2 regions of the Ruminococcus sp. MCC718 genome follow, and region 1 is predicted to be linked to the other one. Evidence: predicted binding sites of a transcription regulator. Region 1 holds the regulator's gene; the other holds the start of a gene.
The links. The regulator HrcA, encoded in region 1, represses chaperone genes, less so after heat shock. The targets are predictions, from matches to a motif close to TGTTAGCACTCNNNNNNNNNGAGTGCTAACA.

Region 1 (16,502 bases):
CTGCAGGGAAAGGTGGAAGTGCGGGCAGAATTTCGGAAGAGCAGAAAGTGTTTTCACAAAATTTTCTGTAATGATACCCGGTTCCAGTGACCCAAGGCGAATACGCTCGACCCCCGCAACCTCATGCACTGCAAGGATCAGTTCCTGCAGTGTGCTGCCATGATCGATCCCGTAAGAACTCAAATGGATACCGGTAAGAACCACCTCTTTGCATCCATTGCCTGCCAGCGTTTTTACTTCCTCTACGACCTCTTCTTTTCTGCGGCTGCGTACACGTCCTCTCGCATAGGGAATGATGCAGTAGCTGCAGAACTGATTACAGCCATCCTGTACTTTCAGATAGGCTCTGGTGTGTTCCACCGTTTTTTCCAGAGACAGTTTCTCATACTCTTTTGTGTGATTGATATCGATCAGAGATTCCTGCACGGCACTGCGTTCATAATGTTCCAGAATACTGACCAGATCTTTTTTGCGGTTATTTCCGATAATAATGTCGATTGCAGAGTCTTCTTCCAGCTCAGTTCCTGCTGCCTGCACATAACATCCGGCTGCCACCACGATCGCATGCGGATTCATTTTCTTTGCTTTGTGCAGCATCTGTCTGGACTTGCGGTCTGCCATATTCGTCACCGTACAGGTGTTGATCACATAAACATCTGCCCCTGGTGCAAACGGCACAATCTCATACCCTGCTTTTTCCAGAAGCTGCTGCATCGCCTCCGTCTCATATGCATTTACCTTGCATCCCAGATTGTGGAATGCCGCTTTGCGTTTTTCCATATTTTATCCAATTCCTTTCTTTTAAGCTTGACAGTCTCCTCCGAAATGGGTATGATTAATGTATACAAAAACACATATTACAGGAGGTTTTATGACAATGAAAACTGTACAGATTTCTTTAAATTCGATTGATAAAGTAAAGTCATTCGTAAACGAAATTACAAAATTTGATTATGATTTTGATCTGGTATCCGGAAGATACGTAATCGACGCAAAATCTATTATGGGTATTTTCAGTCTGGACCTTTCCAAGCCGATCGACCTGAATATCCATGCTGAAGATGATTCCGATGTAATTCTTCAGGCATTAAAACCATACATCATCGACTGAAAAACCACATAAAATTTCAGATTTCTTTTGATTTTGATATTTTTAACTGCCGCAGTTCTCCTGCGGCAGCTTTTTTGTGACCATTTTTCCGTGTCTTTTTATTCTACCCAGAGTGTCTCAGCCGTATCGATTGCTTTTTTCACCATCTCGTCGATCTCTTCCTGCAGTTTCTCTTCACTGCGTTTGATCACTTTGATATTCGGTTTGGTAACCGGATGTTTTGCCACAAAGATCGTACAGCAGTCTTCGTACGGCTGGATCGATGTCTCATAAGTATCGATCTTCAGAGATACATCCACGATCTCCTGTTTATCAAAACCGATCACCGGACGGAATACCGGAAGGGTGCAGACTTCGTTGGTTGCTGCAAGACTCTGCATGGTCTGGCTTGCTACCTGTCCGATGCTTTCTCCTGTGATCAGTCCCAGGCATCCGGTCTCTTTCGCGATGTGCTCTGCGATACGCATCATGTAACGTCTCATAATGATTGTGAGTTCATCATGAGGGCATTTATCATAAATATACAGCTGAATGTCAGTAAAGTTTACGACATGCAGAACGATCGGTCCGCTGTATTTCGACACCAGACGTGCCAGGTCAACCACTTTCTGTTTTGCACGCTCACTGGTGTATGGCGGTGCATGGAAATAAACGGCATCAATCTTAACGCCGCGTTTTGCGATCATGTAGCCTGCAACCGGGCTGTCAATTCCACCGGATAACAGAAGCATAGCTTTTCCGTTTGTTCCGACCGGCATACCACCAGGTCCCGGAATGATCTTTGAATAGATATAGATCTTTTCACGAATCTCCACGTTCAGGGTGATTTCCGGATGATGTACGTCAACGCTCATATTCGGGAACGCTTCCAGAATACGCTCGCCAAGATCTGCATTTAATTCCATGGAATTTTTCGGATAATTTTTTCTTGCTCTTCTTGCATTGACTTTGAACGTATGCTCTCCATCCGGATATACGCGTGCCATATAATCGATCACTTCCTGAGAAAGCTGATCAAATCCTTCATCATTTACTTTCAGTACCGGACAGATACCCACAATACCGAAAACTCTCTGCAGTGCCTCCACTACTTCTTCAAAATCAAACAGGCCTTCGCTCTCCACAAAGATACGTCCCTGTTCTTTTCGTACATTAAATTCACCTTCCACTTTCTTCAGTGCATGGCGAATCTGTTTTACCAGTGCATCTTCGAAGAGATAACGGTTTTTTCCCTTGATACCGATCTCTCCGTATTTGATCAGAAATGCATGAAACATAAATTTCTTTTCTCCTTTTCTTTTCCTGTATCGCAGTTGTTTCGTATATTCACAGTTACATCATATCTTTTAATGTCTGCTGTATCTGCGGAGCACCACAAGCAGTTCCTTTAACTGCTGCAGGCAGTATTCCAGCTCTTCTTTTGTTGTATTCTCACAGAAACTGAATCGCACGGTAGAATCCAGCAAATCTTTTTTCAGACCAATTTCTTTTAATACCGGACTGACCGGAAGTTTTTTGTTGGAAGAACATGCTGAACCGGAAGATACCTGAATCCCCCGCTCTTCCAGTGCATGGAGCAGCACTTCGCTTCGCACGCCTGCAAAGCTCACACTTACAATGTGCGGTGCTCCCTGATCCCCCGGAAGGCTGTTCAGAACCGTATCCGGTATTTTCTGCACTTCTTCCATGAAAAACTGTTTCAGCTCACAGAGATGTGTCACTTTTTTATCAAAATCTGTGTAGGCTTCTTTTGCTGCACAACCAAGTCCGGCGATTCCAGGCACATTATCTGTCCCGGATCGCATCCCTTTCTGCTGACCTCCGCCCAGGATCAGCGGATGGATCTTCACTCCGTTTCGAACATAAAGGAATCCAACTCCTTTTGGTCCATGCAGCTTATGTCCGCTGACCGAGAGCATATCAATGCCAAGTTTTTTCGGATAAATACGGTACTTTCCATAGGCCTGGATTGCATCCACATGCCAGAGTGCCTTTGGATTTTTTTCTTTGATGATCTTCCCGATCTCTTCGATCGGCTCCAGAGTCCCGATCTCATTATTGACATACATGGTGGACACCAGGATCGTATCTTCCCGGATCGCATCGGAAAACTTCTGAAGATCTATTCTTCCATAGCGGTCTACCGGTATGTAACTGACCTCAAATCCCTGCTCCTGAAGATAGATCATCGGCTGGATCACGGCAGCATGTTCGATCGCCGTTGTAATAATGTGTTTTCCGGCACGTTTGTTTGCCATCGCCGTTCCGATCAGTGCCCAGTTGTCTGACTCGGTTCCGCCAGAAGTAAAATAAATCTCTTTTTCATCTGCTTTTAAAGTAGCCGCAATGTCCATTCTGGCTTCGCGAAGATATTTTTCTGCCTCCATTCCCTTGTCGTGTCTGGATGACGGATTTCCGAAATCCTCCATCATCACTTTTACGACGATGTCACGCACACCTTCGGAACATCTTGTCGTTGCTGAATTATCCAAATATGCCTGCATTATTCTCTGCCCTCCAACTGAAACATCAGAACCGAAAGCACCGCCATACCGGCAGTTTCCGTCCGCAAGATCCGTTTTCCCAGTGTAATCGGGCTGATGCCATTTTCCTGTGCCAGTGCAATCTCACTTTCATCAAATCCGCCCTCCGGGCCAATGAAAATACCGATAGACTGCCCCGGCTGTATTGTCTCAAATATTTGTTTTGTCTTTTCCATGTCTTCCGCCAGCTCATAAGGGATCAGCGTGATATCCAGATTTTTTGCATAATCCACAGCCTGACCAAATTTCACAACCTCGTGGATATGCGGAATGATATTTCTCCTGGACTGTTTGGCTGCACTTTCTGCAATGCTCTGCCAGCGTTTCTGCTTCGCTTCCGCCTTTTTTGCATCCAATTTTACAACTGCCCTTTTCGTTGCCACAGGGATGATCTCATACACTCCAAGCTCTACTGCTTTCTGAATGATCAGTTCCATTTTATCGCCCTTTGGCAGCCCCTGGAACAGATAAATTTTCGATGGCAGCTCACGGTTTGCCTCTTCCACCCACATAATGTGCAGATGTGCCACATCTTTTTCATATCCGGCAATTTCGCAGCGATACTCTTTTCCGGTACTTTCCTCATGGATGCAGATCTGTTCTCCAATCTGAAGGCGCAGCACATTTTTCATATGATTCAGGTCGCTTCCGCGGATGATGATCTCTTTTTCACCGATTGCAGATGAGTCTGCAAAAAAATCGTACATAATCTTCCTCCGGTACTATGCCTGTTTTCTTGCAGTGACAGAAACCCATTCGCCCTGATGTGTAACTTCCAGAATTTCCAGTCCTGCATCTTTTACTGCTTTTACGACAACGTCTTCTTTTACATCCAGAATACCGGAAGTAATATAAAGAGCTCCCGGTTTCATCTGATGGCAGATCACCGGCGTCAGTGGGATCAGGACATCTGCCAGAATATTTGCCGTTACAATATCATACTTTTCATATCCGACCTGATCCTGCACGGCTTTATCATCAATGATATTTCCGATCATCACATCCATGCTGCCTTCCGGAATCTGGTTTGCTTCCAGATTTTCTCTGGTAGCAGAGATCGCACATGGATCAAGATCCGTACCGACCGCATGACCTGCTCCCAGTTTCAGTGCTGCGATGGACAGGATACCGCTTCCGGTGCCGACATCCAGGATCTCCATACCGTCCTTCACATATTTTTTCAGCTGACGCATGCAAAGCTGTGTCGTCTCATGCATACCGGTACCAAACGCCGTGCCAGGATCAATATGAATGATCATCTTATCCTTATCTTCCGGTTTTACTTCTTCCCAGGACGGGATGATCAGGATATCATCCACATAAAACTGATGAAAATACTGTTTCCAGTTGTTGATCCAGTCCTTGTCTTCGGTCTGGGATTCTGTGATCGTTCCCTCTCCGATATCCACAAACATACGAAGCTCTTCCAGAGCATCTTTTACATTTGCAAGCAACTCTTCTTTATCTTCTTTCTCATCCAGGTAAAAGTTCAGATAAGCGATCCCGTCATCTGCCGGTCCGTCTGGAAGAATATCGACAAACATCTGCTGTTTGTCCTGTTCCGTCAACGGTACTTTATCTTCAATCTCTACGCCTTCCACGCCGGCTTCTGCCAGTGTGGAGATCACGATATCTTCTACTTCTGATCTTGTTTTTAACGTAAATTTATTCCATCTCATAAATGTCAAATATCCTTTCGTATATATAATGCCAGATTAACAAAATTTTTTATTTCAAAATGATGCTACACCGTTTGTTCCTGTACAAAATAGTATGATAATCCATACATGTCTGTTCGTACTTTACAGCCACAAAATAAGAGGTGTTTTTACACACCCCTTATCATAACATCTGTGCTTACTTTTTAAAAGTACTATTTTTCTTCCTTTTTCCGCTTCTTAAGCGTCAGTGCAAGTGCTGCTCCGGAAACAACAAGTGCTGCTGCCACCGGCACAACCGGTGTAGTATCCCCGGTCTTTGCTGCTGTATTGGTGCTGCCAGAAGAAGAGCTGCTGCTGCTTCCGCTTCCGGAAGTAGAACTGGATGTTCCGCTTTCATTTGCCTTAAACGTGATGGATTTCTTCACATCATCTCCCTCACTGTATACCCACTTCTTGCCATCATATACATATTTGCGGAATGTTGCCACGATCGTATAAGTGCCGGCCTGTGTCGGAGTCATCGTAAAGGTCTGTGTGGACTTATCTCCCTTCCAGGTTGTGGTATCCGTCAGTTTCCAGGAATACGGTACATATTTTTCATCATCTGCTGACGGTTTGTAATCCTTGTCATCCACATAAGTAGAACCGGTTGCTGTAAATGTCAGTGCCGTATTTAACTTCTGTGTGGAATTATCCGTTACACCGGTGAATTTCACATCACTCTCTTTTGCTTCCTGCGGAGCACGCAATGTCTTTACCGATACCGAAACCGGATCACTTGCCAGATAATTGTCGGATTCCGGGATTCTTGTATAAATCTTATAGCTTGTTCCCGCCTTCAGATCCTGCTCTTCACCGTCCACTTCATTGACATAGGTGATTGTGGAAGCTTTTTTCGCCAGTTTCCATTCATCATCCTTTGCCTTTTCCGAATAAGCATATTCCTGACCGGCTACAGTCTTGTATTTCAGATACTGATAATGACGTTCGGTCACTTCCGGCTTGGTCAGTGTGATGCCGAGGGATTTCATCAGTTCCTCAGTAAGAGGAGCCTTTGTGATCTCTGCGGAGATATCATCAACGGAAGCAACGGTGTAGCACTCTGCCGGATCACCGGAAAGTGTCACTTCTGCTTTGATATTCTTTGCTGTTGCCACATCCGCATGGTCATATACAAAAGTTGCTTTTGCCACAGCAAGAACATCTGATGCTTTGTCACCGTCTACGATACCGGAAAATCCGGATAAGGTACAGGTATCATCCGGAACATCGGTCGTACCGTCATACACTTTGGTTGCTTTGTTCTTAGATGTTGTGCTTGTTTTATTGACACTGATCAGCGGTGTCAGTTCTTTCTTTTCGATTTTATAGTTTACGGTTCCGGACAATATGTGATCATAACCAAAAGTATCCGTCACAAGCACTTCATTCAGACTAAACGATTTTTCATCCGGTTTTTCTTTTATATTTTTCTTTGTTACTTTATAACCTTTTGCTGTTCCGTCTTTCAGTTCCAGAGAAGAATCCATTGCTTCATCATAATCTCTCAAGGAAACCTCTGGCGTATAATCTTTTGCCGCACTGACGGTGATAATATCTACATTTTCCAGTTTTTCACCATATGTTGTCGTGAGGTCTGCTCCGACCTTTACAGTATACGCCGTCGCACTCTTGCCCTTTTTCAGATTACCGTCTTCGTAAGTGTAGTTCTGCTCTTTTGCAGTGATGCTGTCCGTTGTTTCCTCAGAAGAAGTAAAGGTAACTGCTTTGATGGAAAATGCTACGGTAGATGCAGGCTGAAAATATACAACTGCTTTTCCGTTGCTGTCGCTCCAGACCGTATTGGCATCCATGCTGATATCTGCACCATTTAATTGTACGTTATCAATCGTGCATACTGCATCTTTCTCTACGGTAAACTCCGATGCTTTTAACGTAAGATCTCCTGATTTTACATCATTTGTGACTTTACATGCAATAGAACCACCATTAAGAGAAACCTGTGTACTTTTGATCGTACCACTTCCAAATAATGTTCCACCTTCTACGGTTGTTTCAGCTACATCAATACTGCCCTTCAGATTTGCCTTACCATTGCTGGTCTTTGCGAACTGAACCTTTCCTTCTCCACTGATCGTACCGATTATATTAGTCGTTGTTCCTTTCAAAACAATCGTCAGCGTTGCTCCAGATTTTACGATAACTTCTCCAAGAGAAGCACCATCACTTAAAGTTAATGTAACTGCTTTATCTTCCAAAATAGTATACTTTCCATTTTCATTTTTATAATCCACGTTCGGTGTACCATTCGGAGTTATTTTTCCGGCTGTCTTTACTTTTTTTCCAACCGCACCTTTTTTTTGTCCGGCTTCGCCTTCTGTTTGAGGTGTCTGCTCTGTTATCACTGCTTCGCTCTCAATAACTGCCTGTGACTCACTTTCCGGGACAAAACCACCCTTGATCTCAGTTTCTTTGTCTTTGTGATGTTTTGTCTCCTGGTTTTTTGTCTCTTGATGCTTTGTCTCTGTTTCTGTATTTGCAGACTCACTTTCTGTATCACTTGAAATAACCTGTACTGCCTGCGTATCGCCCTCAGAGCTGTCTTTTCCTGCCGCCAGCACAGATGCCGGAACCATGGAAACTGACAAGCTGAAAGACATACATATAATCATTAACTTTTTCAGTAATTTTAATTTCATATCCAACTTACCTGCTTTCACCAAATCTATGTATAAAGCTATAGTTATACCTATACATCATATTCTATTCTTTTCAAGCTTTCTTGTCAACGTCAGAAACCTTAAGTTTCTGTTACGTCATGCACGAATCCTGTTTCTGCATATCAAAACAGCAAGTATTTTTATGGTGAAAATGTTTCCTTTCCGATAACTTTCACGTACAAAAATGCACCGCGGATCTCTCCCGGGTGCATTTTTTGAATTTCAGCTTTTTTATTGTTCTCAGGGTCAGTCTTCAAATGTTTCTTTTATTTTTTCCATAAAGCTCTTCTTTTTCGGCTTTTCCTGTTTACTATCGTTAATCTTCCCGTTGACTGCCTCATCATACTTACGCAGGTATTCCTTTGCCTCTTCGTTCAGCTTTGTCGGAACCTGAACAACAAGTGTTACATAATGGTCTCCGCGGATATTTTTGTTGCGAAGAGAAGGCACACCTTTTCCTTTAAGACGGATCTTGGTATCCGTCTGTGTTCCAGGTTTGATATCGTATGCCATATCGCCGTCTACAGTTGTGATATGGATCTGTCCGCCCAGTGCTGCCTGTGCAAAGGTGACAGGAGCAGTAGAATAAATATTCATATCCTGTCTCTGGAAGATCGGATGACGTTCTACCTGAACTTCAACCAGCAGATCCCCTCTTGGGCCGCCATTTACACCCGGTTCACCCTTTTCACGAATACGGATGCTCTGTCCGTTGTCAATACCGGCCGGGATCGTCACTGCGATCTTCTTGCGGTTTGTGATGTAACCGCTTCCATGGCAGTCCGCACATTTCTCTTTTACGATCTTACCGCTTCCGTTACAGTCCGGACAGGTCTGTACATTTCTTACTGTGCCAAACAGGGACTGCTGTGTATATACGATCTGACCTTTACCGCCGCATTTCGGACAAGTCTCCGGACTGGTTCCTGGTTTTGCACCTGTTCCATGGCAGGTTGTACACTCATCCTTCAGATTCAGATCCAGCTGTTTTTCGCATCCGAATACTGCCTCTTCAAAGGTAATCCTTACCGCTGTCCTGACATTGGCACCTTTCATCGGTCCATTGTTTGCACGTCTGCTGCGACCGCCTCCGAAAAGATCTCCGAAAATATCACCAAAGATATCTCCCATATCGCCGCCGTTGAAATCAAAGCCGCCGAATCCTCCGGCACCTCCGCCGCCCTGTTCAAACGCAGCATGTCCGAATTGATCATACTGTCTGCGTTTTTCTGCATCGCTTAACACGGCATATGCTTCCGATGCCTCTTTAAATTTCTTTTCTGCTTCTTTGTCTCCCGGGTTCATATCTGGATGATATTTTTTTGCAAGCTGACGGTATGCTTTTTTAATGGTAGCTTCATCCGCCCCTCTGTCAACGCCGAGAACTTCATAGTAATCTCGCTTATTCTCTGCCATCTTTAATCCTCCACATGCACGGCAACCTTCCAGAACCTGCCTGTTTGCAGTTCCTTATGGCCTGATTGCTGACACAAGGCAGGAATGAACACATCCCTGCCTGTGTATATTGTAACTGTTTAGCATCTTAACAGTTACGATGCAAAAATTTATTAAAAGTTACTTTTTTTATACTTCTTTGTAATCACCGTCTACAACATCATCAGACTGATAGCTGCTGTTATCTGCTCCGGCATTCATATCAGGACCTGCCTGAGCTGCTCCGTTTGCCTGTGCCTGCTGCTCATACATCTTTGCAAATACTTTCTGAGCACTTTCCATCAGTTTTTCTTTTGCTGCTTTGATCTCAGCAACCTGTGACTCTGTCATTTCTTCCGGATTGCTCTTTGCGATCAGGTCTTTCAGTTCGTTCAAGTCAGCTTCTACTGCTGTCTTGTCATTTGCATCTACTTTATCGCCAACTTCTTCCAATGCTTTTTCGGTCTGGAATACCATAGCGTCTGCATCGTTTCTTGTGTCGATTGCTTCTTTTCTCTTCTTATCCTGAGCTTCGTACTCAGCAGCTTCTTTGACTGCTTTGTCGATATCAGACTCAGACATATTAGATCCGGAAGTAATGGTGATGTGCTGTTCTTTTCCGGTTCCCAGATCTTTTGCGGATACGTTTACGATACCGTTTGCATCAATATCGAATGTAACTTCGATCTGAGGCACACCTCTTCTTGCTGGTGGGATACCATCCAGACGGAACTGGCCAAGAGATTTGTTATCTTTCGCAAACTGTCTTTCACCCTGTACAACGTGGATATCAACAGCTGTCTGATTATCTGCTGCGGTTGAGAAGATCTGGCTCTTCTTGGTCGGAATGGTTGTATTTCTCTCGATCAGTCTTGTTGCAACACCACCCATTGTCTCAATAGACAGTGACAGCGGAGTTACATCCAGCAACAGGATATCGCCTGCACCGGCATCGCCTGCCAGTTTACCACCCTGTACGGAAGCACCAAGTGCTACACACTCATCCGGGTTCAGAGATTTGCTTGGTTCATGTCCGGTCAGAGCTTTTACTTTATCCTGTACAGCCGGGATACGTGTAGAACCACCAACCAGCAGTACTTTGGAGATCTCGCTTGCTGTCAGACCTGCATCTCTCAGTGCGGTGTTAACAGGTGTAGCGGTTCTCTCTACCAGATCGTGTGTCAGTTCATCGAATTTTGCTCTTGTCAGATTCATATCGAAATGTTTCGGACCTTCAGCAGTTGCTGTGATGAATGGCAGGTTGATGTTTGTGGTTGTTGCAGAAGAAAGCTCTTTCTTTGCTTTCTCAGCAGCTTCTTTTAATCTCTGCAGTGCCATTTTATCGTTTGACAGGTCTACGCCCTCATTTTTCTTGAACTCAGCCAGCATGTAGTCTGTGATCTTCTGGTCGAAGTCATCACCACCCAGTCTGTTGTCTCCGGCTGTTGACAGTACTTCGATAACGCCGTCACCGATCTCAATGATGGATACGTCGAATGTACCGCCACCTAAGTCGTATACCATGATCTTCTGTTCTTTTTCATTGTCCAGTCCATATGCCAGAGCTGCTGCGGTCGGCTCGTTGATGATACGTTTTACATCCAGACCTGCGATCTTACCGGCATCTTTGGTTGCCTGACGCTGTGCATCATTAAAATATGCCGGTACCGTGATAACTGCTTCGGTAACTTTTTCGCCCAGGTAGTTTTCTGCATCTGCTTTCAGTTTCTGCAGGATCATTGCGGAAATCTCCTGCGGAGAATATTTCTTGTCGTCGATGGTTACACGATAATCGGTACCCATATGTCTTTTAATAGAAGAAATTGTTTTGTCAGCGTTTGTAACTGCCTGACGTTTTGCAGGTTCACCGACCAGTCTCTCACCTGTTTTTGTGAATGCCACAACAGATGGTGTTGTTCTTGCACCTTCTGTATTTGCGATAACAACCGGTTTGCCACCTTCCATAACTGCTACACAGCTGTTCGTTGTTCCTAAGTCAATACCAATAATTTTACCCATGATAAATTCCTCCTGTTTTATTCTGCTTTTATACTAAATTTTGTCAACTTTTTAATTTAGTTTGCTACTTTTACCATGCTGTGGCGAACCACACTGTCACGGTACATATAGCCTTTCTGAAGTTCTTCCGCTACGACATTTTCGCCGTACTGTTCATCTTCCACATGCATCACTGCATTATGGAAATTCGGATCGAACTCATTTCCTTCTGCCTCGATGGCTTTTACTCCGAGCTCTTCCAGGCTTGCTACAAACTGTTTGTAGATCTTATCCATACCCTGTGCAAATGGCTGTTCTTTTTCCTCATCGGAAAGAGTTGCCAGTCCGCGTTCGAAATTATCGATCACCGGAAGCATCTTTTCAATGACACTCTTTGCACCGACCTCAAACATGGCTGCTTTTTCTTTTTCCGTTCTTTTACGGAAATTATCAAACTCTGCCATCTGGCGTTTCAGACGATCAGTCAGTTCTTCGATCTGCTCGTCTTTTTTATCTTTCTTTTCTTTTTTCTTACCAAAGAAGCCTTTCTTTTCCGGCTGTTCTTCTTTTGCGGCAGCTGTATCGCTTTCTGCCTTTTCCGTTTCCGGCTGTTTTTCTTCTCCTGCAGTCGGTTCTGCAGTTTTTTCTATTTCTTCATCAGCAGGCTTTGTGTTTTTTGTTTCCTCTGCCATACAATCACCTCTCTAGTTGTCTTCTTTTTTCTTACCAAATATATCATCCAATTGAGTTGTCAGTGTTTTTAAGGTACCGACAACTCTGTCATAATCCATTCTTTTCGGTCCGATGATACCGATCGTACCTCGCATACCATCGCCCAGCTCGTAAGTAGCTGTCACAACACTGCAGTCCTTCATCGTCTGCACCGGTGTCTCATTTCCGATGTAAACCTGAATGCCGGTGTTCTTGTCATCTGCCATCGTATCGGCTACCAGATCCGCCAGCTGTTTCTTTTCTTCAAAGGTACCGATCAGGCTGCTCGCCTTTTCACTGTCTGACAGTTCCGGATATTTGAAGATGTTCGTCGCTCCGCTTGTATAGATCTCCATCTCTTCTTCATCCATCTGGATCGCTTCTGCGACTGCATCCAGAACGCTGTTTACAACCTCGCTGTGGATACCAGCCTCCTCTTTGATCTTTGCGATCGTTGTCAGATTGATCTGATCCATCGTAAGACCATTCAAACTGGTGTTAAGCAGAATATTCAGCTTCAATACCGTTTCCTGATCCAGTCCGTGATGAAGCGAGATCATTTTATTCTTCACTACGTTGCCTTCCGTAACAACAACAGCTAACAGCTGATCTTCGCTTACTATGGAAAGCTGGATAAACTTAAGCTTTGTTCTGTGATACTGCGGCCCTGTGATCATCGAAGCATAATTTGTGTTGGCTGCAAGGAACTGTGCCACACGCTTCAGGACCATTTCCATCTTATCCTGCTTTTCGATCATCAGCTCCTTCATTTCGGTTACCTGCTGTTCTTTCTCTTCCATCAGGTGGTTCACATACAGACGATAACCAAGGTCTGAAGGAATCCTGCCGGCTGAAGTATGCGGCTGGATGATGTATCCAAGCTCTTCCAGATCTGCCATTTCATTTCGGATGGTTGCGGAGCTCAGATTCAAATCCGCATATTTGGAGATCGTCCTCGAACCAACCGGCTCTCCCGTCTCCAGATACGTCTTGATGATCGCCTGAAGTATCTTCCATTTTCTCTCATCTAACTGCATCCTTGAATCCTCCTTCCTGTTATTAGCACTCATCTTAGTGGAGTGCTAACATCCTTGTACCTAAAATAGCACTACGCATATTCTTTGTCAAGAGGTTTTTTTCATTTTTTATAAAAATTGACTTTTTTCCGGAATGCGTTATACTAAAGAGGTCAGAAAAACAGAATCTGACCTAAAAAAACGATCACATAAAATTTCAGGGGGTTCTTATGAAACGAAAAACCACAAATCTTGTCATTGTACTGCTCAGTTTTCTGATTGCAGCTCTGATCGCACTGACCGTATTTATGACCTGGTTTACAAAGGAACAGACCGCTTTTCTGGAAAAAAGCTTACGTGATGCGAAAAACGAACATTCTGTGCAGGATTCATCTGATACCGCAGACACTTCTGACCATAATGTCTCCTCTTCCTGTCATCACTTTCTTTTTGTCGGAGATTCCAGAACGGTCGGCATGGAGGAAGCCATGCAGGATTCCGATGATGCGGATACCTGCTCTTATATAGGAAAAGTCGGGGAAGGTTACTACTGGCTTGTGAACGAGGGCATCGATCAGCTTCGCGCCTCTCTTTCCAAAGAGCCGGATGCTACTGTTGTGTTTAATCTTGGCGTTAATGATCTGAGTGAGATCGACCGTTATCTTGCGTTTTATCCTCAGATTTTTGCAGAATATCCGGATGCTTCTTTCTATATTATGTCTGTGAATCCGGTAGGCGATGCATGCTCCGGTGCTTCCAACGAAGAAATCCGGGATTTTAATGCAAAATTAAAAGAATCTTTTCCGGATCAGTACCTGGATTGCTATGATTATCTGGAACAGAATGGTTTTTCAACGGTAGATGATCTTCATTATACAAACGATACTTACCGTGCGATCCATGATTATACCGTAAGTGCAATTTCAGAAATGGAAAATCCGTAACGCATATTTGTGTTCCTTCGTATATTCAAGAATGCCTCTGGCATTCTTGCTGCGAGGTGCACGTCATGCATCGCATGACATATTCTTCTGTGCACCTCTGCAATCCGCCGGAGGCTATATCAGATGGGAGATTGAATCCCGCCACTAATACAAGCTTGTTGCCTGCCGCCTACAGCGGGAGTCATCTCCCATCTGATATAAAATGGCAGAACAAACATTTCAGCTTGTTCTGCCATTTCTGTATAAAGCGAACATTTGCAATCCGCTTTTCTGTTTTATCTTTATCCGAGCAAAAACTCAGAAAGCACCATGTTACTTAAATCAATCCCTTTTTCTGTCAGGGAAATGCGGTCCTCTTCCATTCTCAGCAATCCTTTTTCTGTGAGCTTTTGGATCTCCCTTTGGTAGATCACCGTCAGCGGACAGTGAAAATGCTCTTCAAATGCAGACAGGCTGACGCCTTCCATCATGCGAAGTCCCAAAAACAAGGTTTCTTCGATCTGATTGTCTTTTGTCAGCACCAGTAATTCTTTTTTTGAGAAATCCCGGTTTAAGTATTCCTGCAGATCATCGGTATTTTTATAACGGAGCGGATTCTGCAATGTGGATGCTCCAAGTCCAAAACCGATGTAGTCCACTCGTTTCCAGTATCCGACGTTGTGTCTGCATACATACCCTGCTTTTGCATAATTCGATATCTCATAACGATGATATCCATATTCGGAAAGAATCTCTGCCGTATCCTCGTACATCTGACGTTCCTCATCCTCCGAAGGCAAAAACTGCGGTTTTTCTCCGGCTTCTCTTTTTGCGGCATCCTGTCTGTAACGCTTTGCAAACGGCGTGCCATCCTCGATGATCAGACTGTAGGCGGAGATATGCTCCGGTCCAAGTTCACATACCTTTTTCAGAGTACAGCGATAGCTCTCTACACTCTGACCCGGAAGCGCCGACATCAGATCGACATTGATATTCGCAAATCCGATCCTTCTTGCCAGATAAAAATTCTCTTTGAACTGATTGTACGTGTGGATACGTCCTAAAAGCTTTAACTCCTCCTGATCTGCGGACTGCAGCCCCAGGCTTAAACGATTGATCCCTGCTTTTTGGTAAATCTGCAGTTTTTCTTCCGTCAGTGTCCCCGGATTGCATTCAATCGTAATTTCCGCATCTTCCCGGATATCCGGGAAACGCTCCCGGATCGCCTGCATGATCCGCATGATCTCACTGCCCTCCAGAACAGAAGGGGTACCGCCACCGAAAAAGATCGTAGATACCACGTAATCCTCCGCCAGATCAAACTGACGGATCTCTTCTATCAGGCAGTTGACATATTGTTTCTGAATTTCTTTTTCTGCCGGAAAAGACAAAAAATCACAGTATGCACATTTCCGGACGCAGAATGGGATGTGCAGATATAATTCCAGTTCTTTTTTCATATTATTTATCATCCAGCTTCAGCACGCTCATAAATGCTTTCTGCGGAATCTCCACGCTGCCGACCTGACGCATACGTTTCTTTCCTTCTTTCTGTTTTTCCAGAAGCTTTCTCTTACGGCTGATATCACCGCCGTAACATTTTGCAAGTACGTCCTTACGCATTGCTTTTACAGTCTCTCTGGCAATGATCTTGCTGCCGATCGCTGCCTGGATCGGGATCTCAAACAGCTGTCTTGGAATCTCCTCTTTTAATTTTTCGCACATCTTGCGTCCGCGTTCATACGCCGATCCTTCAAATACAATAAAGGAAAGGGCATCGACTTCTTCTCGGTTGACCAGAATATCCAGTTTGACAAGTTCGGAACGCTTGTACCCTTTCATTTCATAGTCAAAAGATGCATAACCTCTGGAACGTGATTTCAGAGCATCAAAGAAATCGTAGATAATCTCATTGAGCGGAAGGTCGTATTTGAGCAGTGCTCTTGTCTCTTCCATATATTCCATACCAAGGTAAACACCTCTTCGCTCCTCGCAGAGCTGCATGATCGAACCGATGTATTCGGTCGTGACCATGATCTCGGCACTGACCATCGGCTCTTCCATGTACTCGATCTCAGCCGGATCCGGAAGGTTTGCCGGATTTGTCAGCTCCATCACTTCTCCGTTTGTCTTATGGACTTTATAAACAACGCCAGGAGCCGTTGTCACAAGATCCAGATTGTATTCTCTCTCCAGACGCTCCTGAATGATCTCCAGGTGAAGCAGTCCTAAAAAGCCACAGCGGAAACCAAAGCCAAGTGCGATCGATGTCTCCGGCTCAAACTGCAAAGATGCATCGTTTAACTGCAGTTTCTCCAGTGCATCTCTCAGATCCGGATATTTTGCTCCGTCTGCCGGGTACATACCGCAGTAAACCATCGGATT
Region 2 (16,502 bases), on a different contig from region 1:
TTACAAATGTATAGCCCTGCTCCTTTAACAAATCCACGATCCGAAGTGCCGCTTCCACCGAAGCTTCATAGCGGTCATGCAGCAGGATAATGGCATTTTCTTTTGCCTCAGACATCACTTTTTCTACGATCTGATCCGCATTTTCTGTTTTCCAGTCCAGCGGATCGATGGTCCAGAGCACCGGAAACATCCCAAAACCGCACTCCAGGTTTTTGTTCCATGCCCCAAAAGGAGGTCTGATATATTCGGTGTCATAACCGACAATGCTTCTGACCAGCTCGCTCGTTTTTGTAATCTCTTCACATGCCTGTTTATCCGACATTTTTGTAACGTCCACATGGGACCAGGTATGGTTTCCGATCAGATGTCCATCTTCTGCCATCTGCTTTACCAATTCTTCATTTCCTTCAATATTTTCCCCGATCAGAAAAAAGGTTGCCTTTACGCCTCGTTTTCGCAGACCGTCCAGCAGCTTTTTCGTATAGACTGGATGTGGTCCGTCGTCGAAAGTCAGGGCAATCTCAGGCGGAATATCCGCTGATGCCGGAAGTGATCTCCCACACCAGCGGATATATTCCACACTGCCGATTCCGATTCCGGCAAGCAGTACAAACAGATAGATGTGAAAAAGCATGTTTTTCCAGTTTCTGTATAAAAATCCTTTCACCGGAATTTCGCCCTTTCCGTTTCTTTCATGCTATCCTATGTCTGCCGGAATCCTTCTATGCTATGTTTTATGATCTTACTTTGCCTGCCGCAATGCCTCCTTTTGCCAGCAGCTTGCTGTAAGCTTTCTTTTTGTTCTTCGACACTTTTACGGTTACTTTTTTCGAAACGCCCTTAAATGCCGCCTTTTCTACTTTCTTCAGAGATTTTACTTTCTTCAGGCTGATGTTCTTTAACTTTTTATCGCCTTTGAATGCATTTTTGCTGATGGTCTGCAGTTTGCTGCCGTTCACGGTAACTTTCGTCAAGTTTTTGCAGTTTTCAAATGCACTTCTGCCAATCTTTTTCACATTGCCTCCGATGAGCACGGAAGTCATCTTTTTATTGCCCTTAAAGGCGTTTGCCGCAATACCGGTCACTTTGTAAGTCTTACCATTTGCTTTGATCGATGCAGAAATTTTTACAGCTTTCTTTGTTTTGCCCTTTGCTGCCATGCTCTTTACTTCCACGGTGTCATTTCCGGTGATCGTGTAGTTGAACACTCCGGCTGCATCTGCGATCACATCTCCGATCTTTCCGGCAGAACCAGAAGTGTTCTGGTCGGATTTGTTGTCCTTTGGTTTTTCGGTCTGATTCGGTTTCTCCGTCTGGTTCGGTTTTTCCGTTTCATTCGGCTTTTCGGTCTGGTTCGGTTTTTCTGTCTCAGTCGGTTTTTCCGTCTCAGTCGGTTTTTCTGTTTCAGTCGGCTTGTCTTCTCCTGTTTTTTCCGGAACGGTCAGTCTGATCTGTGCCGCACTGCTGAAACATTTTCCTGCCTGTTCGGAAGTTGCATCCTTTACGACAAATTTCACATATTTTGCGGTAACTGGTTTGTCAAAAGAAGCCAGTTTCCAGGAAGTGTCTGCCGTCCAGTTTCCTTCTGCCGCTTTTGTATAATTCTCGCCGTCCATACTGGTGTAGATCTCGTAAGCTTTGATGATACCGTTAAGACCTCCGCCCTGTCTTGGCTGATAACGAAGTCCGCCAAGTTTGACTGCCTCTTCCATTGTAAAAATCAGATAATGTTTCTCGTAGGAAGTCATGTCAGCTGCGTTGGTGTAATTAGTATGCCAGATTGTATCGGAACTTCCATCCAGGACATTGACTGCTGCACCGTTCTCCTGGCTTGTCTCTTCCGAACCTGCAGTTACAGTCACTTTTCCGGTGTAATCGTTTGCACCATTTGCTGCCAGATCTTTGGAACTGTAATTTTTCAGGATATCTTCCCCGAGTTCTTTTAAGTTTTTGCCGGATGCCTCTGTCGTGTATTCTGTGTGACTTCTTGCAAATGCCCACTCAAAAGCAAACCAGTTGATGTTCTGTGTGCTTTCGCCTTTCAGTTCTGCCTTTTTCTGATTGATCCACATCGTCCAACGCTGTTTGTAGAAGTCCTGTGTAAGACCTGCCCACTGACGGTTGGAGTAGTCTTTCAGTCCGCCGCTCTCTGCCTGCGGATAAGAAGCCCAGGTAGTTACCAGCGATTTCGCATTCAGTTCGTAGATATCTTTTGTGAAGTCATCGTCACCCTCTGCCAGTTTCTTCGCCTGTTCTGTCCAGGTTCCGAACAGAAATTCTTTTCTGGTTCCGAGCACTTCTTCCACTTTGTCGATCAGGCTTAAAAACTGATCGGATGCCTCGTTAAATTTCGCAAGATCACCGGACCGATAAGCACTTACCATCTCTCTGTGATATTTCTGGGAAGAGTTTGACAGTACCTGTTTGAGAACATCTGCCAGATCATAGAGATAACCGTCGCTCTTTTTCAGGGTATCGTAATCTTCAAGCAGCAGCTCTGCTGCTTTTTCCAGCTCTTCCATATCGTAGCCGATCACTGCATTTCCCCAGGTTGATGCCGCACCGATACTCTCTGCCGGGCGTGCATTGATGTAGGACTCCGGTGCACCCTGACCACGCATGTTCAGTGATGCCTTGTAAACGGTGTTTTCGAGGATCTTCATTGCCTCATACGCAGATTCACTCTTGGCTCCGTAACGTCTTGTCACATAATCTTTGAGCCACTGGTCGGTGTCGATCTCTGTCAGCGTTTTTGTTGCATCGTCACACCATACCGTTTCAAATAATAAATCATAAAGGACCGGGTTGTTCTGAGAACCTTCCGGTGTAATACCGATACCGGTCAGCATTTCACTGTTGTTTGCCGCATCAACAACGCCGCTGACAATATTGTCCATATGTCCGTGCAGTCCCATACGTCCGCCGAAGTTGTTCAGCATACAGTAAACCCACGGTGTCTTCTGAAACTCTTTTCCGCCGGAGTAACTGCTGTCGTTCCAGTGTGTGTCCTTCTCTGCATAAAGATCCAGCACAAGTGCGTGCTCTTTTCTTCCGTTCAGTCCGTTTATCAGTCCGGCACTCGGGTTGCCCTGCCATGCCTGGATCACCCAGACTGCATCCTTGTCAAACTCCAGCATGGAATTTAACACTTCTGAACTTACATCACTTGTGGACATGTCACCGGTATTTCCGCCCTCATGGAATGGATCTGTCGCATAATAATGTGTTACATCTCCATAGACATTTTTCTGACACTCATAAAATAATTTTGCATATTTATCGTATGCCGCTGTGGTGGTACGCAGCATGTACGGACGCTGGAAGGAGCACCAGGTTCCCTGTGGGATCACATCGTTGCCTGTCAGTGCATACGCTCCTTTTGCCTTGCTCTGCACATCAACCGGAACCATGCCGCTGTATCCCTGAAGGATCGGCTGCATGCCGAGTTTCCGCATGATCAGCTGGTTCTTTCTTGCAAGCTCCGTTCTCTTGGTAAACCAGGAGTCATGGACCGGTCCGCCGTATCCGGAAAGGTTTGCCATATATGCCCATGCATAGTAGGCAGGTCCTGCGATATAATCTTTGATCTCTTCATGCGTATAGCCAAGTGCACTTAAAAATTCTCTCCAGACTTCTTCCTGTCCGGTGATATCCAGAACGATGTTGACACCATTGAGTGCCAGCCAGTCAAGTTCTTTTCTCCACTCATCCTCGCCCCAGAATGCCATAGAGTAGGACATCGTACAGTAGTTGTACGCATAACGCAGTGCCACTTTGCACTCTTTATGTACTTTTGATCCGACTTTTACAATACTTTTTGGCATCGTTACCTGATCACCGACCTGGGTGATGCTCACCTTGCAGTAATATTTCAGATAATAGTTCAGGCCGTTTGCGATCGTCACACCGCTGTTGCCGGTGATCTTCACTTTACCGTTCACATCTTCGATCTCATAATAATCGGCTGCACCTTCTGCCTTGTCTTTTACTTCAAAGGTAAACCAGTTTTTGTACTGCTTACCAAGGTTACGGCTGACAATACCATAAACTTCATCGATCGTATCCTGCGTGGTAACTTCTGTATTGTATGCGGATTCTACATAGGAAACCGGTGCCTGAAATGCGGCTTTTTTTGCTTCCCCGCTCTTTGTTCCGAGGATACGAACTTCATTCAGCACGGCTTTGGAACTTGCAGAATTGTAGGAAAGCAGGATACGCACACTGCTTGCTTTCTTTCCTTCTGCCTGATAAACCTCTCCTCCATCCGGACAGGCATCGGTACCGGTTTTTTCCGCAAATTTGCTGTAATTCTGACCATCGTTGCTGTAGTACAGCGAATACTGGGAATAGCCGTTTTTCGGGGTGTAAACTTCAATCCTTGACAGATCATACTCTGCTCCAAGATCAAAATCCACATATGCCGGATACTGGTCTGCACTCCAGGTATTGCTTAAATTTCCGTCAACAATGCGGTTCAGGGTGTCCTGACTGTAGTTGCTGTGCAGTGCGGTGCTTTTCCATACGATATTTTCAGTATCCGCCTCTGCGATCGTTGCTTTGTTTGCAAGGATCTGGAACTCTGCCAGAGACAGAATGTTATTTTTTCCATCATCGTTTGCTGCCTCAAAAACAGCCTTTACGGATTCGTATTCCAGATCTTTGACAGCAGAATCCACATCAGCTGCGTTGATCTTTACTTTGTTTGCATCACCGGTATTGATGTTTCCGGTCGCAAACGGCTGTGTTTCATAAGAGCCGTTTTTTGTTGCTTTTCCGTAAAGCTTATAGGTATAGGATGCATTTTGATTGTCCTTTGGCAGTGCCAGAATAATCTGACGCATCTTCTGCTCTACGCCAAAACCAACTTCTGCAAAGGTCTCACTGCTGCCGGCTGCAAAGGTTTTCTCCTGAAGAGGAGATGCCGTTGTCTCATCGTTGTCGGTGATTTTTGCTTTGTCTGCGGATGCATTGACTTCGCTTTTCAGTGTCAGACTCTGCTTTCTGGTAGCAGCGATGTTTTCCAGTTCAACTGTTTCTTCCGCACCGTTATCAATATAAACTTCTGCCTCTGCGATCGCCGGCCAGAAAGCGCCGGTTGCACCGTTGTTCTTCGGATTGGAAAGTTCCACATACAGATGAGTCATCGCCTGGGCATTTTCAAATTCAAACGTATAGCCATCATCAAATTTTGCAGTCTTTGCAGATCCCGGTACACTGACCAGATCACTTGTTACGTTGTTCAGTGCATATTTCAGGGATACATCCATGCTCCACGGTGTATGGCCGGATTCGAATTTCAGCACTATTTTTTTCACACATTTCGTGTTTGCCTTCGGCAGTGCAAACGTTACCGTACATGGCCAGTTCGCCCCGTTATTCACCCACAAACTAGAAGGATTTCCATCCACCATATTTTCCTTGACGTTGGCTCCTTCCTCGCTTGGAACGCTGATTTCACAGTCGGCTGCGATATTAGAAAGACCACTCTCTGCCTGTGTCTTCACTTTCTGCTCCTGCACCTGTGCATTCTGGACTGGTGCAGCCATTGCCCCAATGCTTCCTACCGGAACTGCCGTGAACATCATTACAGAAGCAAGCAGAACACTTAAAACTTTTTTTCCTTTCATAAAGTCCCTCCATCTTTTGTTTTATTTTCAGTTACCCTCTTTTATTTTCCAAACAGTCCTTGGAAGAAATTTACGATCGCATCAATGATCCGTGTAAAGAAATTCCCAACGCTCTCTTTATCCACATGGAAATCCAGATCTTCCAGTTTCTGATACAAATCTTTTGCCTGATCCTTCAGTTTATCCACATCCAGATCCAGTCCCTCTATCTTTTTCATCAGTTCTGCGATCTGCTTCTGATTTTCTTCGGAAAGCTGAATATCCAGCTGATCGCATGCTTGATCCACCACATTTTGAATATCCTCTGCACTGGTCAGTTTGTTCTCTGCCACTTCCTGTTTTACCAGTGCCATCAGATCTTCTGCTTTTTCAGAATCTCCGATATCCTCCACCAGTTTGCCGGTCAACACCAGTTCATCGTTTGCCGCATCGAGATTCTCATCGTCAATCTCTTCCCCGGTCATGGTCTCATACGCCTTGATCGCACCGACCAGTGCCGCCGTTCCGGAAATCGAAAACGGTCCTGCCACCGTGATATCCGCATCTTCGATGCCGGCCGTCAAAAGTGCATTGCGATACATACCTTCGGTACAGTAGGAAATATTTTTCGTTGTTACATGGATGCCGTTTCCGGCTTCTTTTCCAACAACCAAAACCGATGACAACGCCCTGGTGCCGATGATCGAAGCATCCAGATACTTATCCAGATATTCATGTTCATCCGCATTGGTGATGCTGATGATATCATAATCATCCACGTTGATGTCACTAAGTCCGAGCAATGATAAAACTGTCATCTGTTCCTGTGGGCTTAAATCCGCTCCCAGTGCAAGATATGGCTTGTCGATGACTGCATCCACGCGGTCTGCAAAGACCGTGACACCGGAAGTAAGCAGCATTGTCGCTGCCAGAAGTACTGCTGTAAGTTTTTTTCTCATATATTTTCCCCTTTCTGTCTGATTCAAGTCGAACGCACGCGAGAATTGCTCCGTTACAAAGTAATTCTTACCATTCGTCAAGCGGATATTCGCAATCCGCTTTGCTGCTTGATTTAGTAAAAAAAGCGAACGCCGTGAAACGTCCGCTCTCTTATTCTAAAATTCGGCAAACTCATCTGCAAGTGCCGCAAATTCTTTTAAGGTCAATGTCTCCCCACGTACATTTGCCGGAAAACCAAGCTTTTCAAAAGCTGTCTGGATCTGTTCTTTCGTTGCTGCAATCTCCGGTGAATTATTCAGGCCGTTGAGCAGCGTTTTTCTTCTCTGGTTAAAAGAAGCTCGGATGATCCGGAACATCAGACTTTCATCCTTTACCGTGGTAGGCGGATTTTCATGCAGGGTCAGTCGGATGACCGCACTTCCGACATTCGGACGCGGCATAAAGCAGTTTGGCGGTACATTTGCCACGATATATGGCTCTGCATAAAACTGCACTGCCAGAGACAGTGCCCCGTAATCTTTGGTGCCCGGTCCTGCCTGCATACGCATGGCAACTTCTTTCTGAACCATAACGGTAATGCTCTTTACCGGCACATGGCTCTCGAAAAGTCCCATGATGATCGGTGTCGTAATATAATACGGAAGATTTGCCACAACCTTGATCGGTCTGCCCTGATTGTATTCATCCGCAAGTTTCGCAATGTCCAGTTTCAGGACATCTTCATTGATCACGGTTACATTTTCGTAATCTGCCAGCGTCTCGGAGAGGATCGGGATCAGGTTGCGGTCGATCTCCACTGCCACAACTTTTCCGGCTGCCTCTGCCAGATACTGCGTCATCGTTCCGATACCAGGTCCGATTTCCAGTACACAGTCATCCTTTGTGATATCTGCCGAAGCGATGATCTTGTTCAGCACATGGGCATCGATCAGAAAATTCTGCCCGAATTTCTTCTGAAAGGCAAAATCATATTTTTTAATTACTTCTATGGTTTTCTGTGGATTTGATAATTTCTCCATTTTTTCCTGCCTTTCAGTCTGTGATGCGGTACATATTTCTTGCATTTTCGTAAGTAACCTGCTCTGCCTCTTCTCTGGAAATGCCCTTTAACTCTGCGATCATGTCGAGCACATAGGAAATATAGGCAGAACAGTTGCGTTTTCCGCGAAACGGCACCGGTGCCAGATATGGGCAGTCTGTCTCCGTCAAAATCCGCTCAAGTGGAATACTCTCCACCACTTCTTTTAAAACTCTTGCATTTTTAAACGTGACAACACCGCCGACACCGATGTAATAGCCCATCTTGATATACTCTTTTGCCATCTCTTTCGAGCCGGAAAAACAATGTATCACACCTCCGGTCGTTCCGGCGTGCTCACTTTTGATCAGATCAAACGTATCCTGTGCGGCCTCGCGGCTGTGCACAATGACCGGAAGATCTACCTCTTTTGCAAGCTCCATCTGCTTTTTGAACCATTCCTTCTGAAGCTCGTGGGACTCTTTATCCCAGTAATAATCAAGACCGATCTCGCCGACTGCGACTGTTTTTTCCATGGTGCACATTTCTCTGAGATGCTGCATCTTCACCTCATCCAGTTCACCGACATGATCCGGATGCACGCCGACTGCCGCATAGACATGCGGATAACGCATAGAAAGCTCCACACTGTCCTTTGCCCCCTGAAAACTTGCACCTACGTTTACAATACAGCCGACACCCTGCTCTTCCATCGTGGAGAGCAGGCAGTCTCTGTCTTTGTCAAATGCCTCATCATCATAATGAGCGTGACTGTCAAAAATCATACATTCTTTTCCTCTTAGCAGATCTCTGCTCCGGACGGCATTTTCTTTTCCGGTACCATCAGGGAAAGTTCTCCGTTCTCATCCTCTGCACACAGCAGCATACCTTCCGAAAGAACTCCGGCAAGTTTTGCAGGTTTTAAGTTTACCAGTACCATGACTTTTTTGCCGACCATTTCTTCCGGTGTATAATGTGCCTTAATTCCGGATACGATCTGTTTTACCTGGCTGCCGATCTTAACCTGAGAGCAGAGCAGTTTTTTGGATTTTTTCACTGCCTCGCAGGAAATGATCTCGCCTACCTGGAACTGCATTTTGCCGAATTCTTCAAATGTGATCTCATCTTTCGGCTCGATATCAATGCCTTTTTCCTCTTCTTTTACTTCTTCTTTTACCGGATGAAGCTCTGCAACTTTTGCCATCACTTCATTGATATCCATACGTGCAAAGAGGATTTCCGGTTTCTCGGTTACTTTATTGCCTGACGGATACAGACCAAAGGTATCCATCTGGGAAAGCTTGCGTTTCTGTGCTCCGAGCTGTGCCAGTACTTTATCAGAAGTCTCTGGCATGAAGGATTCCAGAAGTGTTGCTCCGATGCTGATGGACTCTACCAGATTGTAGAGAACCGTTGCCAGACGCTCTTTTTTTGCCTCGTCTTTTGCCAGTGCCCACGGCATCGTCTCGTCGATGTATTTGTTGCAGCGTTTGAACAGTGTAAAGATCTCGGTGATCGCATCTGCCACACGCAGCTCTTCCATTTTTGCAATGACTTTGTTCGGTGTTTCCAGAACGACTTTCTTTAATTCTTCATCCACCGGCTCGTTTACATTCTTATTTTCTACCACGCCGCCGAAATATTTATTGGACATGGAAACCGTACGGTTTACCAGGTTTCCGAGGGTATTTGCCAGGTCAGAATTCATACGCTCTACCATCAGCTCCCAGGAGATCACACCGTCGTTTTCAAACGGCATCTCATGCAGAACGAAGTAACGCACGGCATCCACGCCAAAGAAATCAACCAGCTCATCGGCATACAGTACATTTCCTTTGGATTTGCTCATCTTGCCGTCGCCCTGCAGCAGCCACGGATGTCCGAATACCTGTTTCGGAAGCGGCAGATCCAGTGCCATCAGAAAGATCGGCCAGTAAATGGTATGGAAACGGATGATATCCTTACCGATCAGATGCAGATCTGCCGGCCAGTCTTTCTTGAACTGCTCGCTGCTGTTTCCGTCACAGTCATAACCGATACCGGTGATGTAGTTGGTCAGTGCATCCAGCCATACATAAACGACATGTTTCGGATCAAAATCTACCGGAATGCCCCATTTAAAGGAAGTACGGGATACGCACAGATCCTGCAGTCCCGGAAGAAGGAAGTTGTTCATCATCTCATTTTTTCTGGAAACCGGCTGGATAAATTCCGGATGGGTGTTGATATGCTCGATCAGACGGTCTGCATATTTGCTCATACGGAAGAAATAAGCTTCTTCTTTTGCAGGCTGCACTTCACGTCCGCAGTCCGGACATTTGCCGTCAACCAGCTGAGACTCGGTAAAAAAAGACTCGCAAGGTGTACAGTACATACCTTCATAATGTCCCTTGTAAATATCTCCCTTATCGTACAGTTTTTTGAAGATCTTCTGTACCTGTTTTTCGTGGTCTGCATCCGTTGTACGGATAAATTTATCGTAAGATGTGTTCATCAGATCCCAGATTCTTTTGATCTCTGTGGAAACTTCATCCACAAAAGCCTTCGGTGTCACACCTTTTTCTTCTGCTTTCAGCTCAATCTTCTGACCGTGTTCATCGGTTCCGGTCTGGAAGAACACATCATATCCCTGCTGTCTCTTAAAACGGGCAATGCTGTCTGCCAGCACGATCTCGTAAGTGTTTCCGATATGCGGTTTGCCGGATGTATAGGCAATCGCAGTTGTCATATAAAATTTCTTTTTATCCATTTCTGCCTCCTGTATAATAAGCTGTTGGGAGCAAGTTTTTGCCCCCAACAGCTTTTAACGCTTATTTCTACCGTAACATACGACGGTTTTTCTGTCAAGATTTCCTGACTGTGAAGTTATGGAACGGTTATACAATTTCTTAGAAATAACCAAAGTTTTTGCTCTTTGTATTCCAGTAGTAGAGTCTTCCGGATTTATTGACCTTGGAGCCGTTTTTCTTTTTGGTTTCTACATACATATAGTAAGTCTTCTTCGGGTTGATCTTTTTGCCTTTAAATTTACGGATGGTCAGCTTTGTGGTGTTTTTGCCGACCGATTTTACTTTTTTATAACCTTTTTTCGGCTTTGTAGAGATATACACATCATATCCGCTTGCTCCGCCGACTTTTCCCCACTGGAAGCTCAGGCTGCCTTTTTTCACCTTGATGCTTGTCTCTTTGATACGTGCCTGGTTGAAACACTGAATCTTTGCCTTCGGTGTAGCATAAGTCTTTCCATTTACCGTCTTGAAAGCCTGAATGGTTACCGTGTAAACTTCATCTTTCATCTTATCGAAATATGCACTGTAAGCATAGCTGTTCAGTTTCTGTGTCTTGCCGACACGTCTGCCTTTGCTGTTATACAGGGTCACTTCCACCCGGTCTGCAGTCTCAACTTTATCCCATGTTACTTCCAGCTTGTTGATAAAGTACCACCAACGCTCCTGTCTGAAATTATGGACGGCTGCCGGGATTGTCTCAACCTGTCCGCTTACCGGTGAACTTGTTTTTGTTCCATTTGATGTGTAAGCTTCTACACGCACATTGTAACGCTTACCATCTTTCAGTCCGGTCAGTGTATAGGATGGTGTCTTGGATTTTCCAACCAGCTTCATATCACTGTAACTTTCTCCAAGATAAATATTATATCCTTCTGTTGTAAGTGTATTCATAGAGCTTGCATACGTCTGTTCCCAAGTGATACTTGCACTGTTTTTAGTCATGGCTGTCTGCTGAAGATTCCCCAGTGACACATAATAATATGCATTCTCTGCTGCCTGTACCTGTTTCGCTCCGGTTCCTGCTACAGTTCCGACACTTCCTGCTGCCAGAATCATTGCCGTAAGAAGCATCATACTAAGTTTTTTTCCTTTTTTTATCATGTTTTTCCTCCTTTGCCTTGTGTTGTGGTTTTGGGTTCTGAACTTTTTCTAAAATTAACTCAATGAGTCATACGTGATTTTTCCGTGCCTTGCACTCTCAAAATCACGAAAACATTCGAAATCCGCTCATTTTTTTACAAAAATGGCTGCTTTCTCATGTTTTTGCGGTCCCCATAGACACAAACACGTATGCAAGCATCCGTTTTGTGTCCATTTGTCCCTTTGACTCATTATATCATTTTTCTGCTTTCACCGCTACTCTTTTCTGCAATGGCAGGGAAATTTTTTCCACAATCAAGAAGGAACACATCATCAGCATTGCACCGATCACAAACCGCACACCCGGATGTTCTCCAAGAATCAGGATTGAGAGAATACATCCAAATACGCTCTCAAAAGAAAGGATCACGCCGCTTGTGGAAGTTTTCACATATTTCTGTCCAAACACACTGAGCAAATACGGCACAACCGTGCAGAAGACTGCCAGATAAGCGATGCTTCCGATGTTCATGCCGGACATGGCTGCCGGATGTGGCTCCAGGATCATCGCTGCCACAAGTCCCAAAATGCCGCCCGTTCCAATCTGAAGCATATTTAACAGAAAGCCGTCCTCTTCCCTTGCAAAAATCCCGGTCACAACAATATGGATCGCATAACACACTGCCGAGAGCAGCGAGATTAGATCTCCTTTGTTGACCCCGTCAAAACTTCCAAGCAAAATAAAGCCAAGTCCTACAATACAGACAAGTGCCGCCAGAATATCCGCCCTCTGCGGCTTTTTCCCGCGGATCACCCAGTAAATAAGCGGCAGGATCGCCACATAAGATCCTATAATAAAGGAAGATTTGGAAGAGGTCGTGTACTGCAGTCCGACCGTAAAGAACAGAAATTCAAAATACAGGACAATGCCCATGATGATGCCACGCTTTAACGTGCGGATGCTCATTTTTTTCATTCTTGGGATACAGACCAGAGTCATAATGATACCCGCCAGCAGAAAACGAAAGGCCAGAAGCCAGATCGGAGAGACATTCTCCAGCGTGTCTTTTAACACGCAAAAGGCACTGCCCCAGGTGAATGCCGCCAGGAACAGTGCGAAAATTGCAATTGTTTTTTTCATTTATTTTTCCTTTGTAATACTAAAGAGATGCCCACGAATTGCTCCGTCACAAAGTAACTCTCGCAATTTTCAGATGAACTGGTTTGTTTTTTCATCGTAGTGATAATCTATGCTGTCCATTTTCTCCAGAAGGTTCTGCCGGTTCAGTCCGCGGCAGGTACACAGTGCCTCCAGTGATTCATAATAATCACGCAGCTGTGTGTTTACATAGCTCAACAATATCATCGGATCTTTTGGAATCATACTCTACTCCTTTTTGCATACTTATGGAATTCCGGAGCGTCACTTCCAATCTCTGTGCCAGCCTGACATCTCTGTCCCGTTATCACATCATTCGACTTTCATTACTTCCGCTGCCAGTTTTCCGTCTTTGAGACCGATCACGATGGTGTCTTCTGTCTGTACATTTCCAGAAAGGATCATCCTTGCTGCCAGTGTCTCCACATTTTTCTGGAGGAAACGTTTCAGAGGTCTTGCACCATAGACCGGATCATAACCACCGTCTATGATATAGCTTTTTGCCTCATCCGTCAACTCCAGCCTGATCTCCTGGTCTGCGAGTCTGCGGTTCAGATCTGCCATCATCAGATCAACGATATTGCCGATGTTTTCTTTTGTCAGCGGCTTGAACATGATGATTTCATCCAGACGGTTTAAAAACTCCGGTCTGAAATGTGCCCGCAGGTCGTTCATGACCAGATCCTGGCTCTCCTGACGGATGCTTCCATCCGGCTCAATGCCATCCAGCAGATAAGACGAACCAATGTTAGAAGTCATGATCAGAATCGTATTCTTAAAGTCTACGGTTCTGCCCTGGGAATCGGTGATACGTCCGTCATCCAGTACCTGAAGCAGTACGTTAAAGACATCCGGATGTGCTTTCTCGATCTCATCAAACAGTACAACTGAGTACGGTTTTCTTCTGACTGCTTCTGTCAGCTGTCCACCTTCTTCATATCCTACATATCCTGGAGGTGCTCCTATCAGACGGGACACAGAATATTTCTCCATGTATTCACTCATATCAATACGCACCATATTCTGCTCATCATCAAACATACTTGCTGCCAGAGCTTTTGCAAGCTCTGTCTTGCCGACACCGGTAGGACCAAGGAAAAGGAACGAACCGATCGGCTTGGTCGGATCTTTGATACCAGCTTTGGAACGGATGATCGCATCGGTCACTTTTCTGACACCATCTTCCTGTCCGATGACACGTTTGTGCAGTTCATCATCCAGATGCAGGATCTTGGTACGCTCACCTTCGGTCAGTTTTGCAACCGGGATGCCGGTCCATCTGGAAATGATTCTTGCGATCTCTTCGTCTGTTACACGGTCATGTACCAGCGACAGATCTTTGCTTTTTACCTTTTCCTCTTCAATCTCCAGCTGTTTCTGAAGTTTCGGCAGTTCGCCGTACTGCAACTCTGCTGCTTTGTTCAGATCATAGCTTCTCTGTGCTTTTTCGATCTCTTTGTTCATATTTTCAATCTTTTCACGCAGCACGGACAGATTTTCAACAGAATGTTTCTCGTTATCCCACTGAGCTTTTTTGCCTGCAAAAGATTCCCGCTGTTCTGCCAGCTCCTTCTGCAGGTTTTCCAGACGCTCGGCACTTAATTTATCGGTCTCTTTTTTCAGGGCAGCTTCCTCGATCTCCATCTGCATGATTTTTCTTCGCTGTTCATCCAGCTCCGTTGGCATGGAATCCAGCTCGGTCTTGATCAGGGCACAGGCTTCATCGACCAGGTCAATAGCTTTATCCGGCAGGAAACGATCGGAAATATAACGATGAGAAAGCGTTGCAGCCGCTACCAGTGCACTGTCTGTGATCTTTACGCCATGATAAACTTCATAGCGGTCTTTCAGTCCACGCAGAATGGAAATTGTGTCTTCCACGCTCGGCTCGTCTACCATAACCGGCTGGAATCTTCTCTCCAGTGCAGCATCCTTTTCAATGTACTGACGGTACTCATCCAGCGTTGTCGCACCGATGCAGTGCAGCTCACCTCGTGCCAGCATTGGCTTTAACATATTGCCGGCATCCATCGCTCCGTCTGTCTTTCCGGCTCCGACGATCAGGTGCAGCTCATCGATAAAGAGAATGATCTGACCTTCGCTTTTTTTGACTTCTTCCAGAACGGCTTTCAGTCGTTCTTCAAACTCGCCGCGGTATTTGGCACCTGCTACCAGTGCTCCCATATCCAGTGAGAAAATCTTTTTATCTTTCAGTCCTTCCGGAACATCACCGCGGACGATACGCTGTGCCAGACCCTCTACAGCTGCCGTTTTACCGACACCAGGTTCACCGATCAGCACCGGGTTGTTTTTCGTTTTTCTGGAAAGAATACGGATCACATTACGGATCTCCGCATCTCGTCCGATCACCGGATCCAGCTTCTGATTTCTTGCTTTTTCCACCAGATCCTGACCATATTTATTTAACGTATCATAAGTTGCCTCCGGATTGTCCGTCGTCACACGCTGATTGCCGCGTACCGTGGAAAGTGCCTGCAGAAAACGTTCTCTTGTAATGCCGAACTCCTGAAACAGTTTCTTGATCTCCGGATTTGGATTCTTGATCATGGACAGGAACAAATGCTCTACAGAAACATATTCATCTCCCATAGCCTTTGCCTCGTCCTCTGCCTGAACAAGTACTTTATTTAAATACTGACCGATATAAACCTGTCCGCCGGAAACCTTGGTACGTTTCTCAAGTGCAGATTCTACCGCCTCGGTAAAATACGTTTTATCAATCTCCATCTTCTCGATCATCTTGAGGATGAGACTGTCTTCCTGTTTTAACAGGGCATAAAGCAGATGCTCCTGCTCGATCTCCTGATTGCCATATTCATATGCCAGTTTCTCAAGGCTGTTCACTGCCTCGATGGACTTCTGTGTAAATTTACTGATATTCATAAAAACACCTCCTGTTTGCCAGATGTTATATGTTTCTTTGTTATATTGAGAATATAACACCATTTATCAGCACTGTCAAGTGGTGAGTGCTAATTTTTTGTGAAGAATTTGTGAAGCCTACGAGCCATGCATATTTACAGGAAAAAACCTCCTTCAAGCTTGCTTGAAAAGGAGGTTTCTTTCATGGAACTATATAGGGCGACAGCCCGGCAGCGGGGGAATTCTTTCCCGAGCTGTGCATGGCGTAACATTTACTTTCGCACTCGATTTTCTTGATTTGACCACATTTTTACGACAAATTCTTGGCAAAGTCCTTCTTTGTTTACATATAACCGGATCTTATCCGGCTTTACTGCTATTTTCCCTTTTCCCGTAACTTTAATTGTTCTCATCATCTTTGCTCTTCCTTTCATTCTCATAATATTCATACCCATTGATTAAAAGCTCTATCATCTTCTTTGTCATCTGAATATACTTACCAAACGGATTAATCACAATTCCATTTACCTGTTCCCAATTAAGTGCCAGACGAAGTATTGATTCAATAGACTGATTCATCTGTACATTTCCAGCAGAACCCTTATGCATCTCTTCAGAAGATGTAAATACTCCAATCCATTCTTTTTCATCAGCATCTTTTACAGTCTCTATTTTAAGTCTTACATCATGGTCAAGCGAAATCGTGTCACCAGCCTTTACTTTACCTATCTGTTCTTCCGACATAAAAGGATTTTCCGTGATATATGGAACAATGACTTCTCCTGCCTGCTGCATTCTTGTTACCATAACTTCCATAAATAACAGCATTCCATTTTTATCCTGCTGAATATAATACTGGTCGATTGCTGCCTCAATCATCTGATTTGCCTGTATCTCATCCACTTCATCTGAATAAGTATCCACGCTCCTGCCAAGTACATGATCAAATTCATCAAGAACATCCGTCATCAATCCCTTGTCAATCCGACTTTTACACTCTGCAATCA

Region 2: the regulator HrcA is predicted to act here: its motif matches at 15,581-15,611, upstream of clpB (ATP-dependent chaperone ClpB).

What each region holds. Positions count from the first base shown of each region.
Region 1 is NZ_WQNP01000131.1:56,478-72,979, reverse strand. Features, by position in the region: gene mtaB (tRNA (N(6)-L-threonylcarbamoyladenosine(37)-C(2))-methylthiotransferase MtaB) at 1-780, opposite strand, end outside; gene GPK60_RS11305 (HPr family phosphocarrier protein) at 878-1,111, shown strand; gene thiI (tRNA uracil 4-sulfurtransferase ThiI) at 1,210-2,388, opposite strand; gene GPK60_RS11295 (cysteine desulfurase family protein) at 2,458-3,615, opposite strand; gene GPK60_RS11290 (16S rRNA (uracil(1498)-N(3))-methyltransferase) at 3,615-4,361, opposite strand; gene prmA (50S ribosomal protein L11 methyltransferase) at 4,377-5,333, opposite strand; gene GPK60_RS11280 (YDG domain-containing protein) at 5,528-8,014, opposite strand; gene dnaJ (molecular chaperone DnaJ) at 8,282-9,451, opposite strand; gene dnaK (molecular chaperone DnaK) at 9,620-11,488, opposite strand; gene grpE (nucleotide exchange factor GrpE) at 11,545-12,159, opposite strand; gene hrcA (heat-inducible transcriptional repressor HrcA) at 12,172-13,215, opposite strand; gene GPK60_RS11255 (SGNH/GDSL hydrolase family protein) at 13,425-14,138, shown strand; gene hemW (radical SAM family heme chaperone HemW) at 14,420-15,589, opposite strand; gene lepA (translation elongation factor 4) at 15,579-16,502, opposite strand, start outside.
Region 2 is NZ_WQNP01000015.1:2,459-18,960, reverse strand. Features, by position in the region: gene GPK60_RS01520 (polysaccharide deacetylase family protein) at 1-634, opposite strand, end outside; gene GPK60_RS01515 (alpha-N-acetylglucosaminidase TIM-barrel domain-containing protein) at 735-5,627, opposite strand; gene GPK60_RS01510 (DUF1002 domain-containing protein) at 5,669-6,565, opposite strand; gene rsmA (16S rRNA (adenine(1518)-N(6)/adenine(1519)-N(6))-dimethyltransferase RsmA) at 6,722-7,585, opposite strand; gene GPK60_RS01500 (TatD family hydrolase) at 7,599-8,369, opposite strand; gene metG (methionine--tRNA ligase) at 8,384-10,333, opposite strand; gene GPK60_RS01490 (fibronectin type III domain-containing protein) at 10,473-11,474, opposite strand; gene GPK60_RS01485 (DMT family transporter) at 11,710-12,594, opposite strand; gene GPK60_RS01480 (DUF4250 domain-containing protein) at 12,664-12,837, opposite strand; gene clpB (ATP-dependent chaperone ClpB) at 12,925-15,516, opposite strand; gene GPK60_RS01470 (hypothetical protein) at 15,768-15,911, opposite strand; gene GPK60_RS01465 (ADP-ribosylglycohydrolase family protein) at 15,895-16,502, opposite strand, start outside.